3 regions of the Rhizobium sp. CC-YZS058 genome follow, and region 3 is predicted to be linked to each of the others. Evidence: predicted binding sites of a transcription regulator. Region 3 holds the regulator's gene; each other region holds the start of a gene.
What was found. Region 3 encodes PhoB, which activates phosphate uptake and scavenging genes when phosphate is short. Its sites were predicted from a motif close to TGTCATNNANCTGTCAT; they were not measured.
Positions count from the first base shown of each region.

Region 1: a site for PhoB is predicted at 1,318-1,334, ahead of phnF (phosphonate metabolism transcriptional regulator PhnF). Genes of this name have one in related genera too.
Region 2: a site for PhoB is predicted at 2,028-2,044, ahead of U8330_RS11355 (esterase-like activity of phytase family protein). Genes of this name have one in related genera too.

Region 1 covers NZ_JAYESJ010000003.1:370,043-374,563, forward strand. Annotated here, with positions in the region: gene U8330_RS22310 (carbon-phosphorus lyase complex subunit PhnI) at 1-200, opposite strand, end outside; gene phnH (phosphonate C-P lyase system protein PhnH) at 204-800, opposite strand; gene phnG (phosphonate C-P lyase system protein PhnG) at 797-1,246, opposite strand; gene phnF (phosphonate metabolism transcriptional regulator PhnF) at 1,366-2,094, shown strand; gene U8330_RS22330 (ABC transporter ATP-binding protein) at 2,282-3,235, opposite strand; gene U8330_RS22335 (ABC transporter ATP-binding protein) at 3,237-4,253, opposite strand; gene U8330_RS22340 (dihydrodipicolinate synthase family protein) at 4,262-4,521, opposite strand, start outside.
Region 2 covers NZ_JAYESJ010000001.1:2,354,879-2,359,399, forward strand. Annotated here, with positions in the region: gene U8330_RS11345 (multicopper oxidase family protein) at 1-355, shown strand, start outside; gene rnd (ribonuclease D) at 475-1,665, shown strand; gene U8330_RS11355 (esterase-like activity of phytase family protein) at 2,115-3,470, shown strand; gene U8330_RS11360 (hypothetical protein) at 3,713-3,919, opposite strand; gene ppx (exopolyphosphatase) at 4,056-4,521, opposite strand, start outside.
Region 3 covers NZ_JAYESJ010000001.1:3,378,717-3,383,237, forward strand. Annotated here, with positions in the region: gene U8330_RS16180 (aspartate aminotransferase family protein) at 1-826, opposite strand, end outside; gene U8330_RS16185 (GcrA family cell cycle regulator) at 1,315-1,869, shown strand; gene phoB (phosphate regulon transcriptional regulator PhoB) at 1,972-2,655, opposite strand; gene phoU (phosphate signaling complex protein PhoU) at 2,842-3,552, opposite strand; gene pstB (phosphate ABC transporter ATP-binding protein PstB) at 3,593-4,408, opposite strand; gene pstA (phosphate ABC transporter permease PstA) at 4,422-4,521, opposite strand, start outside.

The DNA of each region.
Region 1 (4,521 bases), on a different contig from region 3:
GCCTGGCGGACAGCCATGGCGGCCAGCGCCGGATCGAACAGCGACCCCTCGGCCATCACCCGATCGACGGCAAGCGACAGCTGCCCGGCGATCTGGTCGATGGAGAGCGCGGGGACGTCGCGATCCCCTCGCCGACGATCGGCGAGAAGACGATGGGCCTCCTCGATGGCGGCTTCGCCACCCTTCACGGCAACATACATGGATCAACCCTCCTCGATCATGGTCGTGCGCGGCAATGCCAGCGCCTGCCCGCCGCAGGTCAGAAGGAGATCGTGCCCAAGCGGGAAGAGCGCGCGATTGGCGGCCTGCGCCGCGACGAAATCCGGAACGAGCCCCAGGGGCGCGATCCGCACCTGATGCTCGATGCCCGGCCCTTTCAGGATCAGCGACGGCCCGCCTGCAAAGGCAGAAACGGGAAGGATCAGAGTGGTGGAACGATCCGGATAGGCGCTCTCGCCCTTCGCGAAGGCAGCCCATCGCGCCGACAGCGTGGATGGAGCCAGGACCGCAAAGGCGGCGGATGCCGCTTCCGAAGCAAGGGGCGCCCCCGTCTGGAAGCCGAGCCAGGCGGCGCAGGACGCACGCAGATCCGGATCCTCGAGCCAGACCGGCGTATCATAATCGGAAAGCGCCAGGAGGAACGCGCCGGTCGCCATGCCGAGACGGGGCGGGGGCGCGCAGAACCCGTCCAGCGAGACGATCGTCCCCGGTCTGGAGAAGGCATCCATCACCCGCCGGAACACGGCCTGTGCCGAGAACGCCGTATCCTTGAACCCGCCGTCGGCAAGCAACGTGCTCATGCGTCTTCTCCCCGAACCATGGTGAAGAACTCGACCCGCGTCGCGGCGGTCTCTTCGGCTCTCTTGCGCCTCCGTTCGTTCGCCTCCGCCAGGGAGGGGGCGACAATTTGCGCATCGACCACCCTCTGCCACTCCGCCGTTTGCCCGAGAGCATCGCAGTGCGCGACGAGCGCGGCCTTGGCGGGGTCGCGGCCGAGGATGACGGCATGGCCGAGTTCGCCGCTCGGCAGGCGGACCGAGGCGCGGGTGACGCTGGCCTCGCCGAGATTGAAGGGCGCGCCGCCTCCGCCGATCCGCCCACGCACCATGACGAGGCCAACCTCCGGGCCGCGCACTGCCTCTGCGCGCGGCGCAGCCGACAGGTGGCGGTCATGCAGCCTCTGGAGGGTTTCGAGATCGAGCGCCGCCAGGGCGTCCAGTGTCCGTTTCCGTCTATTTCCGCTCATCTGCATCTCTCGTCGTAAGTTGTCTAATTGTTTAGACAACCAGTCTTGAGGCGTGTTATAGACCGTGGTCGATGACACTGTGATGACGAGCGGAGCCAGCAGGGCTGCCGGAGAATGCGATGAACGATCTTGATGACGGTGTGGCGCGGTGGCGGCGGGTTGCGGATGCCTTGCGGGGCGGCATCGCCGATGGATCGCTCGTCGGGCAACTGCCGCCGGAAGCGGAGCTCGCCGAACGCCACGGCGTCAACCGGCATACGGTGCGCCGGGCGATCGCCATGCTCGCGGCCGAAGGGATCCTGCGGGCAGAGCGCGGCCGCGGCACCTTCATCAATTCCGTTGCGCCGCGCATCACCTATCCCATCGGCGCGCGCGCGCGCTTTTCGGAAAATATGACACGCCAGTCGCTCGAGCCCTCGGGGCGGTTGATCGGCGCGGAAAAGGTTTCGGCGTCTGCGGGCCTTGCTGCGAAACTCTCGCTCTCACCCGGCGCGCCGCTCTTCAGGCTGGAACATCTGGCCGTGGTCGGCGGCGTTCCGCTGTCGCGATCCACCTCGCATTTTCCGGCGGAGCGGTTCCCGGAGATCGTCACCGCCTATGCCGAAACCGGCTCGATCACCCAGGCCTTGGCGCGATCGGGGCTCAGCGATTATCGACGGCTGGAAACAAGGGTAAGCGCGATGCATGTCCCGCCCGCCGATGCCGAACTCCTGCACTGCAGCCACGACGCCATCATCCTTATCAGCGAAGCGATCGACGTCGACCCCTCCGACACCCCGATCCAACACATCCGCACCCGCTTCCTCGCCGACCGGCTCGACCTGGTCTTCACGACGCCGATGGGGTGAGCGCTCCGGCAACGGAACCTGTCTTAAGCGATTGTGGAAATGCAGGTAGGAATTCCACGTTCGAAGAAGCAGATATTCAGATTTCTTGGCCGAGTTTAACGAATTCGATGCTGTCATCCTCTGCGATCGGCAGGAGGAGGTTTGCCCAGTCCCCGCCGATCGTATGGCGTCACATCGTATCACTTTCTTAATCAAGGTCGTCGCGGATGCAGGCTTTGTAAAGCCCCTGTGATGTTTCCCTTAGATCTGGAACCACCTGACTGCATTCCGCGAGAACGTTCGGACAGCGCGTCCGGAACACGCAGCCGCTTGGCGGGTTGGCAGGGCTCGGGATGTCGCCCGTCAGGATCTGCCGATCGCGTTTCGCATCGACATCGGGTGTAGGGATCGCGGACAGCAGCGCGCGCGTGTAGGGATGCTGCGGACGGCTGTAGAGCTCTTCGCTGCGGGCGATTTCCATGATCCGGCCGAGATAGAGGACGATCACGCGATCGCATATGTATTCGACTACGGCCAGATCATGGCTGATGAACAGCATGGTCAGTCCGAGACGCTGTTGCAGGTCTCGGAGCAGGTTGATGACCTGGGCCTGGATCGAAACGTCGAGCGCCGACACCGGCTCGTCGGCGACGATGAACTCAGGGGCAAGCGTCAAGGCGCGGGCGATGCCGATGCGCTGGCGTTGCCCGCCGGAGAATTCATAGGCGTAGCGGTTCATCGCATCGCCGGGCAGGTCGACCAATTCCAGGGACTGCCGCGCGCGAGCCACTCTTTCCGCGGCGTTGCCGATCCCCTGGATCCCGAGGCCCTCCGTCAGGATCTGCCCCACGGTCATCCGTGGCGAAAGACTTGCGAACGGGTCCTGGAAAACATACTGCATGCGCGGCCGGGCCTTCTGCATCTCCTTCGCAGAAAGCGTCGTCAGTTCCACCCCGTCGTAGCGGACGCTTCCGGAGGACGGTTCGACAAGACGCAGGACCGATCGTCCGATCGTGGTCTTGCCGCTACCGGACTCGCCGACGAGACCGACGACTTCGCCCTTGCCGATCTCGAAGGAAACGTCATGGAGGATCGTGAGCCTCGAGCCGCGGTCGTCGTAATGTTTCGAGAGGTTGCGAACCGACAGGAGAGGAACCGCCATCTCACAACTCCTCCCAACGAATGCATCGGCTGCCATGATGTGGATTGACGTGTAGAAGTGGTGGTATCGCCTGGCGGCATGCTTCGACAGCGAAGCGGCAACGCGGTTCGAAGGCACAGCCCGGAGGCATGTTCGTGAGGCTCGGCACGACGCCCGGGATCGCGGCAAGCTGCTCGCCGGCCTGCTTCATACGGGACGCATCACCGAGCCTGGGCATCGAAGCGAGCAGGCCGATCGTGTAGGGATGACGCGGTCTGCGGAACACCTCGCTGACCGGGCCAGTCTCAACGATCCTCCCCGCATACATGACTGCGACCCGATGAGCAATTTCCGCGACGACCCCCAGATTGTGCGTGACGAACAGCATGGCCATCCCGCGTTCGCGTTGAAGCTTTCGAAGGAGGTCCAGGATCTGGGCTTGGATGGTGACGTCCAGCGCCGTGGTCGGTTCGTCGGCGATCAGCAGAGTGGGATCGCAGGCCAATGCCATGGCGATTGTCACCCGCTGCCGCATGCCGCCCGATAGCTCATGAGGATACTGGCCGGCCCGTCGCCGCGCGTCCGGAATGCCAACCATTTCGAGAAGGGCGACCGCGGTCTCCATTGCCGATTTCCGGTCTGCATTCCGATGGATTCGGATCGGTTCCGCGATCTGGTCGCCGACGGTGAAGACCGGGTTCAAGCTGGACATCGGCTCCTGGAAGACCATTCCGATATCGTCGCCGCGGATCGACCGCATCTCGCTTTCACCGAGGCGGACGAGGTCCGCCACGGTATCGTTCTTCCGTTTCAGCCGGACGCTGCCGGAGGCGATCACGCCCACCTTTTCGGTCAACAGGCGCATCACCGACAGGCTGGTGACGGACTTCCCGGAGCCGGACTCCCCGACCAACGCCACTGTTTCTCCAGCGGCGATGCTCAGGTCGATGTCACTGACCGCCGTCACGTCACCCGAACGCAGACGGAAGACCGTTCGTAACCCGCTGACTTCCAGGATCGTATCGACGACCGGCATCATGGTCTCCATCACGGAAGCAAGCCTGTGGCATGCAGGATGGAATCGATCTTCGCGGTTTCCGCTTCGTTCAAGGCGGCGCGGGGGCGTGGCATCAGTGCCGTATCGATGACGCCGAGACTCTTCATGGCGGCCTTGAAGGCTCCGATGCCCGATGCGCCCCCGCTAACCCGGTTCCTGCCGACCCAGACGATTTCGAAGAGACGGCACAGACGTTCCTGTTCTTTCCGTGCCGCCGACCAATCGCCACGCTGAGCGGCATCCCAGAGAC
Region 2 (4,521 bases), 1.0 Mb from region 3:
GATCTGCGGCTCGCTCGGCTATACGTTCTGGGCCATCAACAAGGTCGCCTGGCCGGGCGACGTCTCGGACCCGGTCGCGCCGCTCGCCGATCTCAAGTTCGGCCGCAGCTACGTGCTGCAGCTCACCAACCGCACGCCGCATGCCCACCCCATGCATCTGCACGGGCTGACCTTCGAGGTTCTTTCGGCCAGCAAGCACGCCACCCTGCCGCCGCCCACCGATACGATCCTGCTTCAGCCGGACGAGCAGGCCGAACTCGCCTTCGTTGCCGACAGCCTCGGCGACTGGATGTTCCACTGCCATATCATCGAGCATCAGAAGAGCGGCATGTCCGCCTACCTCCGCGTAAGCTGAGGGTTGAGCATCCGTTTGCGGCGCCGACCGATCGTGGCAATTTCGTGTCAAAGGTTGACATCGCACCAACAAAGGGAAAGAGAGAACGAGAACCGGCAGACAGCAGGGATCCGATGGAGATTATCGATACGACAGAGGCGCTTCAGGCCGCCTGCACCACGCTTGCCAAGGGTCCCTATCTCACCATCGACACCGAGTTCCTGCGTGAGACGACCTTTTGGCCGGAGCTCTGCCTGATTCAGATGGCAGGCCCCGAAAGCGCGGTGATCATCGATCCGCTGGCCAAGGGCATCGATCTCGCGCCCTTCTTCGCGCTGATGGCCGATGCCAGCGTCGTCAAGGTCTTCCACGCCGCACGGCAGGATATCGAGATCATCTTCCATCTCGGCGGGCTCATTCCGCATCCGATCTTCGACACCCAGGTCGCCGCCATGGTCTGCGGCTTCGGCGACAGCGTCTCCTATGACCAGCTTGTCAGCCGCATCAAGGGCGAGCATATCGACAAGTCCTCGCGCTTCACCGACTGGAGCCGCCGGCCGCTTTCCGAGAAGCAGCTCGATTATGCGCTGGCCGACGTGACCCACCTGCGCGACGTCTACCAGCATCTCTCCGCCGAGCTCGAGCGCGAAGGCCGGTCCGGCTGGCTGAGCGAGGAAATGGCGGTGCTCGAGGCGCGCGAAACCTATGACATGCATCCGGACGACGCCTGGCAGCGGCTGAAGATGCGCGTGAAGAAGCCGGTGGAACTGGCTGTCCTGCAAAGGCTCGCCGCCTGGCGCGAACGCGAGGCCCGGTCTCGCAACGTGCCGCGCGGCCGCATCCTCAAGGATGATGCTCTCTATGAGATCGCCCAGCAGCAGCCGAAGGATGCGGAAGCGCTCTCGCGCCTGCGCACGATCCCGAAGGGCTGGGAGCGCTCCTCCGCCGGCGCCGCCGTGATGGCCGCGGTAAACGAGGCGCTGGCCCTGCCCAAGGCCGAGATGCCGAAGATCCCGCGCGCGCCCCAGGCCCCGGAAGGCGCGGGGGCTGCCATGGAGCTGCTCAAGGTTCTCCTGAAGCTGATCGCCGAGAAACAGGGCGTCGCCGCCAAGATCATCGCCAATGGCGAGGATCTGGAGCGCATCGCCGCCGAAGGCGAAAAGGCCAATGTCGATGCCATGCATGGCTGGCGGCGCGAGCTGTTCGGCGAAACCGCCCTGCGCCTGATTCGCGGCGATGTGGCCCTGCGCTTCGTCGACCGCAAGGTCGAAGCCGTCGACCTCACCCCCCCATCGCCCTCCCCGGCCGAACCCACCATCACCGCCGCCTGATACGCGCAGCACACCCGCCCCACCCCCTCTCCCCACTTGTGGGGGAGATGCCGGCAGGCAGAGGGGGACTTGCGCTCGGCTTAGACCAAGGCATCGGGGGACCGCCCGCGCGGCGCCCGAAGACCCCCTCTGGGCTGCCGCCCATCTCCCCCACAAGGGGGGAGAGACCGTGGGGTGAGCGTCTGCCCCTCGGGCGCTTTCGGGGATGACAGCTACCTCCACCAAGGCACGGCTCTCGCCCTCCCGATCGTGGCACCACACCCGCCCCACCCCCACTCCCCCTTGTGGGGGAGATGCCGGCAGGCAGAGGGGAACTTTCGGGCGGGCGGGGGCACGCTCGGGCGCATGGCGAGCCCGCATCCTGTCACCGATCTGTCGCCAAATCGTCGTGGCGGCATCATCTCGGCGGCCTATTCGCTCGGGCATCGAAACCTGATCGAGGACCCCCGATGACACGCTCTCTCTTTGCCGCTGCCCTGCTGGCGCTTCTCTCCTCCGCCGCCCATGCCGAGGAGACGGTTTTTCCCGCGACGCTCTCCGCCCAGGCTATCCTGCCGGCCGCGACCTTTCTGAAGGCGCCGGAGGATGCTCCGGCCTATCTGAAGACCTCCGGCAAGTTCACGACGGCCGATCGCCTGCGGGCCGAAGCGCTCGGCTCGGTGCCGGGCAAGGACGGCAAGCGGTCAACGGGTCTGTCGCTGCCCTTCGACGGTCAGCCGATGCAGGGCTTCTCCGGCATCCGCACCCAAGCCGACGGCACGGCCTGGACTCTCTCCGACAATGGTTTCGGCTCGAAGCTCAATTCGACCGACGCGATGCTGATGCTCCACCATCTCCGGCTCGATTGGGCGACTGGCACGGTCAACCGCATCGAAACCGTGTTCCTGACCGATCCCGACAGGAAGGCGCCCTTCCCGATCGCGATGGAAGGTGCCGCGACGCGCTACCTCACCGGAGCGGATTTCGACGTCGAATCGATCCAGCCGGTGGCCGACGGTTTCTGGGTCGGCGAGGAGTTCGGCCCCTTCATCCTGAAGTTCAGCCGCGCAGGCGTCCTGACCGATGTCATTCCCACCCTGCTCGACGGCAAGCCGGTCGCCTCGCCCGACAATGCGACGCTGACCCTGCAGGCCGACCCCTCCAAGCCCGTGCCGAGCTTCAACCTGAAGCGCTCCGGCGGCTATGAGGGGCTTGCCCTTTCTCCGGATGGGTCCAAGCTCTACGGCCTGCTCGAAGGGCCGATCTGGACCGACAGCGAGACGGTCGAGCAGGCGGACGGCCGCCCGGCGCTTCGCATTCTCGAACTCGACGTTGCCACCAAGGCCTGGACCGGCCGCAGCTGGCTCTACCCGCTCGCCGAGGGCGGCGAGGCGATCGGCGACTTCAACATGCTCGACGACAAGACCGCCCTGGTGATCGAGCGCGACAACGGCGCCGGCAGCAGCGACAAGGCCTGCCCGGACCCCAAGGCCCCGACGGCCGACTGCTTCGCGACCCCCGCCAAGCTCAAGCGCATCTACAAGATCGAGATGGGTGAGGAACGCGTGGGCAAGGCGGTGCGCAAGATCGGCTTCATCGACCTGATGGCAATCGCCGACCCCAACGGCGAGGCACGCCAGGGAACCACGAACGGCACCTACACCATGCCCTTCGTCACCATCGAGAATGTCGACCGCGTCGATGCGACCCATATCGTCGTCGGCAACGACAACAACCTCCCCTTCTCTGCCGGCCGCGCTCTGTCCAAAGCCGACGACACCGAATTCGTCCTAGTCGACGTCGCCGACTTCCTGAAGGCCGAGTAGCAGCCGCAAAAGACCCCGGCCTGCGCGGCCGTCCTCCTCGGGCTCGTCCCGAGGATCTGCCGTAGGAGCGGCAGAGGTGAGGTCGGGCGGGAGGAGGCGGCGGATCGTCGGGACGGGCCGGAGCATGACGATGGGAGCCCCGCCCGCTTTGGTTCGGTCTCGCGGGGACAGTCCACGCGGTCGTCAGGAGACGCGTCCCGTCTTTCGGAGCGTCGATCCGTTCAGCCAGAGTGGTGCGTGGCTCAGCGGCCGGTGATGCGCTTGGGGTTGTCGATGTAGCAGATCACGGTGGAGGCGAGCATCAGCACGAGGTAGCTGTAGAACAACCGCCAGAAGGTGTCCCATTCCATCAGCTCCCACCCCCAGACGCAGAGGATCAGCAGCACGGTGAGTGCGATGGTTGCGGCGACGCAGACCGGACGCAAAATGTTGACGAGCTTGGTAATCATGCCACTCTCCCATGTGAGGCACCATGATAGAATTCGCACCTGCTAATCTATCAGCGACAATGGGCGGTGCAAGGCCGTGCGACGAAATGCCCGATCGTGCGGTCGGGCATGGTCGAAGCCGGCATGGCAGCCCCACCTACTGGAAGCGGAAGGCGATCTTTTTGCCGGTGAGGCGGGAGAGCTGCTGGAGGCGGCCGTCGAGCCGCTCGCCGGCGAACTCGCTGAAGGCGGGCGGCACGACGAGTTCGAGGTCGAGAACCGGCTGGTTGGAGCGCTGCAGCGACAGGCCCCGCACCACGCCCGGCATGGAGGCCGAAAACAGGTAGAGCACGCGCAGCAGGGCGCCCAGCAAGCGCGCCCGCTCCTGCATCAGCGGCGGGATGATGGTGGCGAGCGGGCCGGTGGCGCCAGTGTCGTTCAGGCCGTCATGCCGGTAATAATTGGCGAGCGCGATATAGGCGCGGCCAGCATGGGTGATGCCGGAAAAGCTCGAATGGGCGATGATATTGAGCGCCTGCAGCCCGCGATAATCGGGATGCGCCCGCCAGGAGATATCGGCCAGCAGGCAGGCGGCCTGGCGATAGCGGCTCTCCTCCTCCGTT
Region 3 (4,521 bases):
CATAGGTAGACCCGTGCGTGCCGGCGATCATGCCCGAGGCCGCTTCGGCCGTTGCCAGGCAGGCGCCGAGCGGGAAGCCGCCGCCGATGCCCTTGGCCACAGCCATGATATCCGGCGTGACGCCCGACCACTCATGGGCGAAGAGCTTGCCGGTCCTGCCGATGCCGCACTGGACCTCGTCGCAGATGAGCAGCAGGCCGAACTCGTCGCAGAGCTGCCGCAGCGCCTGCATGAATTCCTTCGATGCGAGGCGGATGCCGCCTTCGCCCTGGATCGGCTCGATGAGGATGGCCGCCGTCTCGTCGGTGATCGCATCCTTGACGGCCGTCAGATCGCCGAAGGGCACCTGAACGAAGCCGGGGGTCTTCGGGCCGAAGCCTTCGAGATACTTCGCCTGGCCGCCGGCAGCGATGGTTGCGAGCGTCCGGCCGTGGAAGGCGCCCTCGAAGGTGATGATGTGGAAGCGCTCCGGCCGGCCCTTGGAGAACTGGTAGCGGCGCGCCGTCTTGATGGCGCATTCCAGGGCTTCCGCGCCGGAATTGGTAAAGAAGACCTTGTCTGCGAAAGTGTTGGCCGTCAGACGCGCCGCAAGCTTCTCCTGCCCTGGGATCTCGTAGAGATTGGAGAGATGCCAGATCTTTTCCGCCTGCTCCTTGAGCGCGGCGACCAGATGCGGATGCGCATGGCCGAGCGAATTGACGGCGACGCCGGCCGCGAAATCGAGATAGCGGTTGCCATCCTCCGTCGTCAGCCAGACCCCCTCGCCGCGCTCGAAGCGGAGGGGCGCACGCATATAGGTGTCGTAAAGCGGCGTGGCCTCGGTCATGACGTGGAACTCCTTCGCTTGGCCGCCACCGCCGCGCGCTGAACGCGGTCTTTCAAGCAACGGCGCCTTCCCTTGCCGGCCGGCGCGGACCTCCGCGTGGCCGTCCGGTGCTCGAAACGGCCCGGAACAATGAAAAATGCCGCCTTGGCGGCGGCAGCGGCACTATTGTCATTCCGTGCCTTTCTGTCAACAAAACTCCCGCTTTTGTCGAGGTTTGCGGCGCATGAAACCATGCGCGTCACGCATCACCGACAGGCTTGCAAAATGATCACACCGACGGAGCAAGTTGGGGAAAACTCAAAAATCGATTCGGGCCGATTCCGGCGACTCTTGTCACGGAGTCACCCCATCTCTAGGTTAACTCTCAATTGCTAGACGCATGCGGCGGACCTAGTCACCAAAAGAGTCAAGGCGTTGTGGTTTCGGAGCTTCCGGAACACGGTGAGGGATTCGCTCTCCGAAATGCCTGGGATGGGAGACACGAGAGCATGAACTGGACGGATGAGCGCGTTGAGAAACTCAAGAAGCTTTGGGCCGAAGGCCTGAGCGCGAGTCAGATTGCCGCGCAGCTCGGCGGCGTAAGCCGCAATGCCGTGATCGGAAAGGTGCATCGCCTGTCCCTGCCGGGTCGTGCCAAGGCGGGCGGCAGCGCGCCGGCGGCTACGCGTCCGAAGCGGCCCGCGACCCCCGTTCGTCCGGTTTCCGCGGCGCCGGCCACGCAGGCACAGGAACAGCCCCGCGCCGTGGCGCCGCGTCCGGCAGCCCGCGCCACCAGCCCGATGGTTATCCATGAAACGCAGGACCGCGCTGTCGCTCTCTTCGAGGACGCCCAGCAGCCGGCCAATACCAACATTGCATCGCCCTCGTCGCGCAAGCTGGCGCTGACGCAGCTGACCGACCGGACCTGCAAATGGCCGATCGGCGATCCGATGAAGGACGAGTTCCACTTCTGCGGCAACGATGCGCCGGATACGTCGCCCTACTGCACCTTCCATGCCCGCCTCGCCTACCAGCCCTCTGCCGAGCGCCGCCGCATGCGCTGAGTGCGCAAACGGAAAACGAATGAGAAGAAGCCCTTCCCGCCTCGTGTTCGGAAGGGCTTTTTCGTTCGTGCCGGGGTGTGAAGCGTCCGGCCGAGGGTCCGATCAGCCTTCCAGCGAATAGCCGGCGCCGCGCACGGTGCGGATGACGTCCTGCATGTTGGCGAAGTTCAGCGCCTTGCGCAGCCGGCCGACATGAACGTCGACCGTGCGTTCATCGACATAGATGTCATGTCCCCAGACGCCGTCGAGCAATTGCGAGCGCGAAAAGACGCGGCCCGGCGAGGACATGAAGAATTCCAGCAGGCGGAACTCCGTCGGGCCGAGACGCACCTCGCGGCTCTTGCGATGCACGCGATGGGTCTCGCGGTCGAGCTCGATATCGCCGCATTTCAGGAGCGAGGAGAGCACTTCCGGCCGGGCTCGCCGCAGCATGGCGCGCACCCGCGCGATCAGTTCCGGCGTAGAGAACGGCTTGACGACATAATCGTCGGCTCCTGTCGCCAGGCCACGGACGCGCTCGCTCTCTTCGCCGCGTGCGGTCAGCATGATGATCGGCAGCCGCTCCGTTTCATTGCGCTGGCGCAGACGCCGGCAGAGCTCGATGCCGGACACGCCCGGCAGCATCCAGTCGAGGATGAGCAGGTCCGGCAGGCGCTCCTGCAGGCGGATCTCCGCTTCGTCGCCGCGCGCGATCGTATCGACCTCGAAGCCCTCCGCCTCGAGATTGTAGCGGAGGAGAACGCTCAGCGCCTCTTCATCTTCAACGACTGCTATCTTGGGTTGCATTTCATCCTACTCCCATCCCGCGCCGGCGGTCCGGCGTGCGGGGATCACAACTGGCCGCAAGGGCCCTTCTTGCTGTCCGGCCCCGGAGGCCGGCGGGTCAGTGCACAGTGAGGGTACCGCGCCGCCAGCGCCGTTGAACGCAGGCGGGACCGCCCTGAGACACGGGGCGCGCGGCAGCCGGATCACTCAGGTGGCGAGCGCACCCACCGTGTTTGCGGAATCATCCTTGGGGCGCTCGCCGAGCGGCTGGGCGCCGGTGGTCATGTAGTAGATCGTTTCCGCGATGTTGGTCGCGTGGTCGCCGATCCGCTCGATGTTCTTCGCGCAGAACAGAAGATGCGTGCAGGAGGTGATGTTGCGCGGATCTTCCATCATGTAGGTCAAGAGCTCGCGGAACAGCGAGGTGTAGATGGCGTCGATCTCGCTGTCGCGCTCGCGAATGCTCTTGGCCTTTTCGGCCGAGCGCGAGGCATAGACATCGAGCACTTCCTTGAGCTGCATCAGCGCCAGTTCGGCGAGATGTTCGAGCCCACGGGCGAGCTGGCGCGGCAGGCTGGTGCTGGACACCGCGATCACCCGCTTGGCCGTGTTCTTGCCGAGATCGCCCACCCGCTCGAGATCGGCGGCAATGCGGATGGAGCCCATGATCTCGCGCAGATCCGCCGCCATCGGCTGGCGCTTGGCGATGGTCACGATCGCCTTTTCGCCGATCTGGCGCTCGGCATCGTCGAGTACGACATCGTCGGAAATGACCTTCTGGGCGAGGCCCAGATCGGCATTGACGAGGGCGCGCACGGATTCGGCGACCATCTGCTCGGCGAGCCCGCCCATTTCGGAAATGCGGCGGCTCAGATATTTCAGGTCTTCATCATAAACGGAAACGATATGGCTGGCCATGGTCCTGTCCTTGTCTCAAGAGGCGCGGCGGGCACGGGCCTCAGCCGAAGCGACCCATGATGTAATCCTGGGTGCGCTGGTCATCCGGATTGGTGAACATCTTGTCGGTGTCGTTCTCCTCGACGAGATTGCCGAGGTGGAACATGGCGGTGCGCTGCGAGACGCGGGCGGCCTGCTGCATCGAGTGGGTGACGATGACGATCGTGTAATTGGCGCGCAGCTCGTGGATCAGCTCCTCGACCTTGGCGGTGGCGATGGGGTCGAGCGCCGAGCAGGGCTCGTCCATCAGGATCACTTCCGGGCTGACGGCGACGGCACGCGCAATGCACAGGCGCTGCTGCTGGCCACCGGAGAGGCCGGTTCCGGATTCGTGCAGACGGTCCTTCACCTCGTTCCAGAGGCCGGCCTTCTGCAGGCTCTGCTCGACGATCGCGTCGAACTCGGCCTTGGTGCGGGCGAGCCCGTGGATCTTCGGGCCATAGGTGACGTTTTCGTAGATCGACTTCGGGAAGGGGTTCGGCTTCTGGAACACCATGCCGACACGGGCGCGCAGTTCCACCACATCGATCGAAGGATCATAGATATCGCCGCCATCGAGCGTGATCTTGCCGGTCACGCGGCAATGGTCGATCGTGTCGTTCATGCGGTTGAGCGTGCGCAGGAAGGTGGACTTGCCGCAGCCCGAAGGGCCGATCAGCGCGGTCACGGTGTTTTCGCGGATGTCGAGGTTCACGTCGAACAGCGCACGCTTCTCGCCGTAATAGACCGACACATCCTTGCCGACCATTTTCAGGGGCACCGCATTCATTTTCTGGTCCACTGCCTTCTCGAGTGCTGCTTCGGTCATCATGTTCATCGTTTCTACCTCACTACCAGCGACGCTCAAAGCGACGCCGCAACAGGATTGCGCCAAGGTTCATGACCACCAGGAAGATCAGGAGAATGATGATCGCGCCGGAGGTCCGTTCG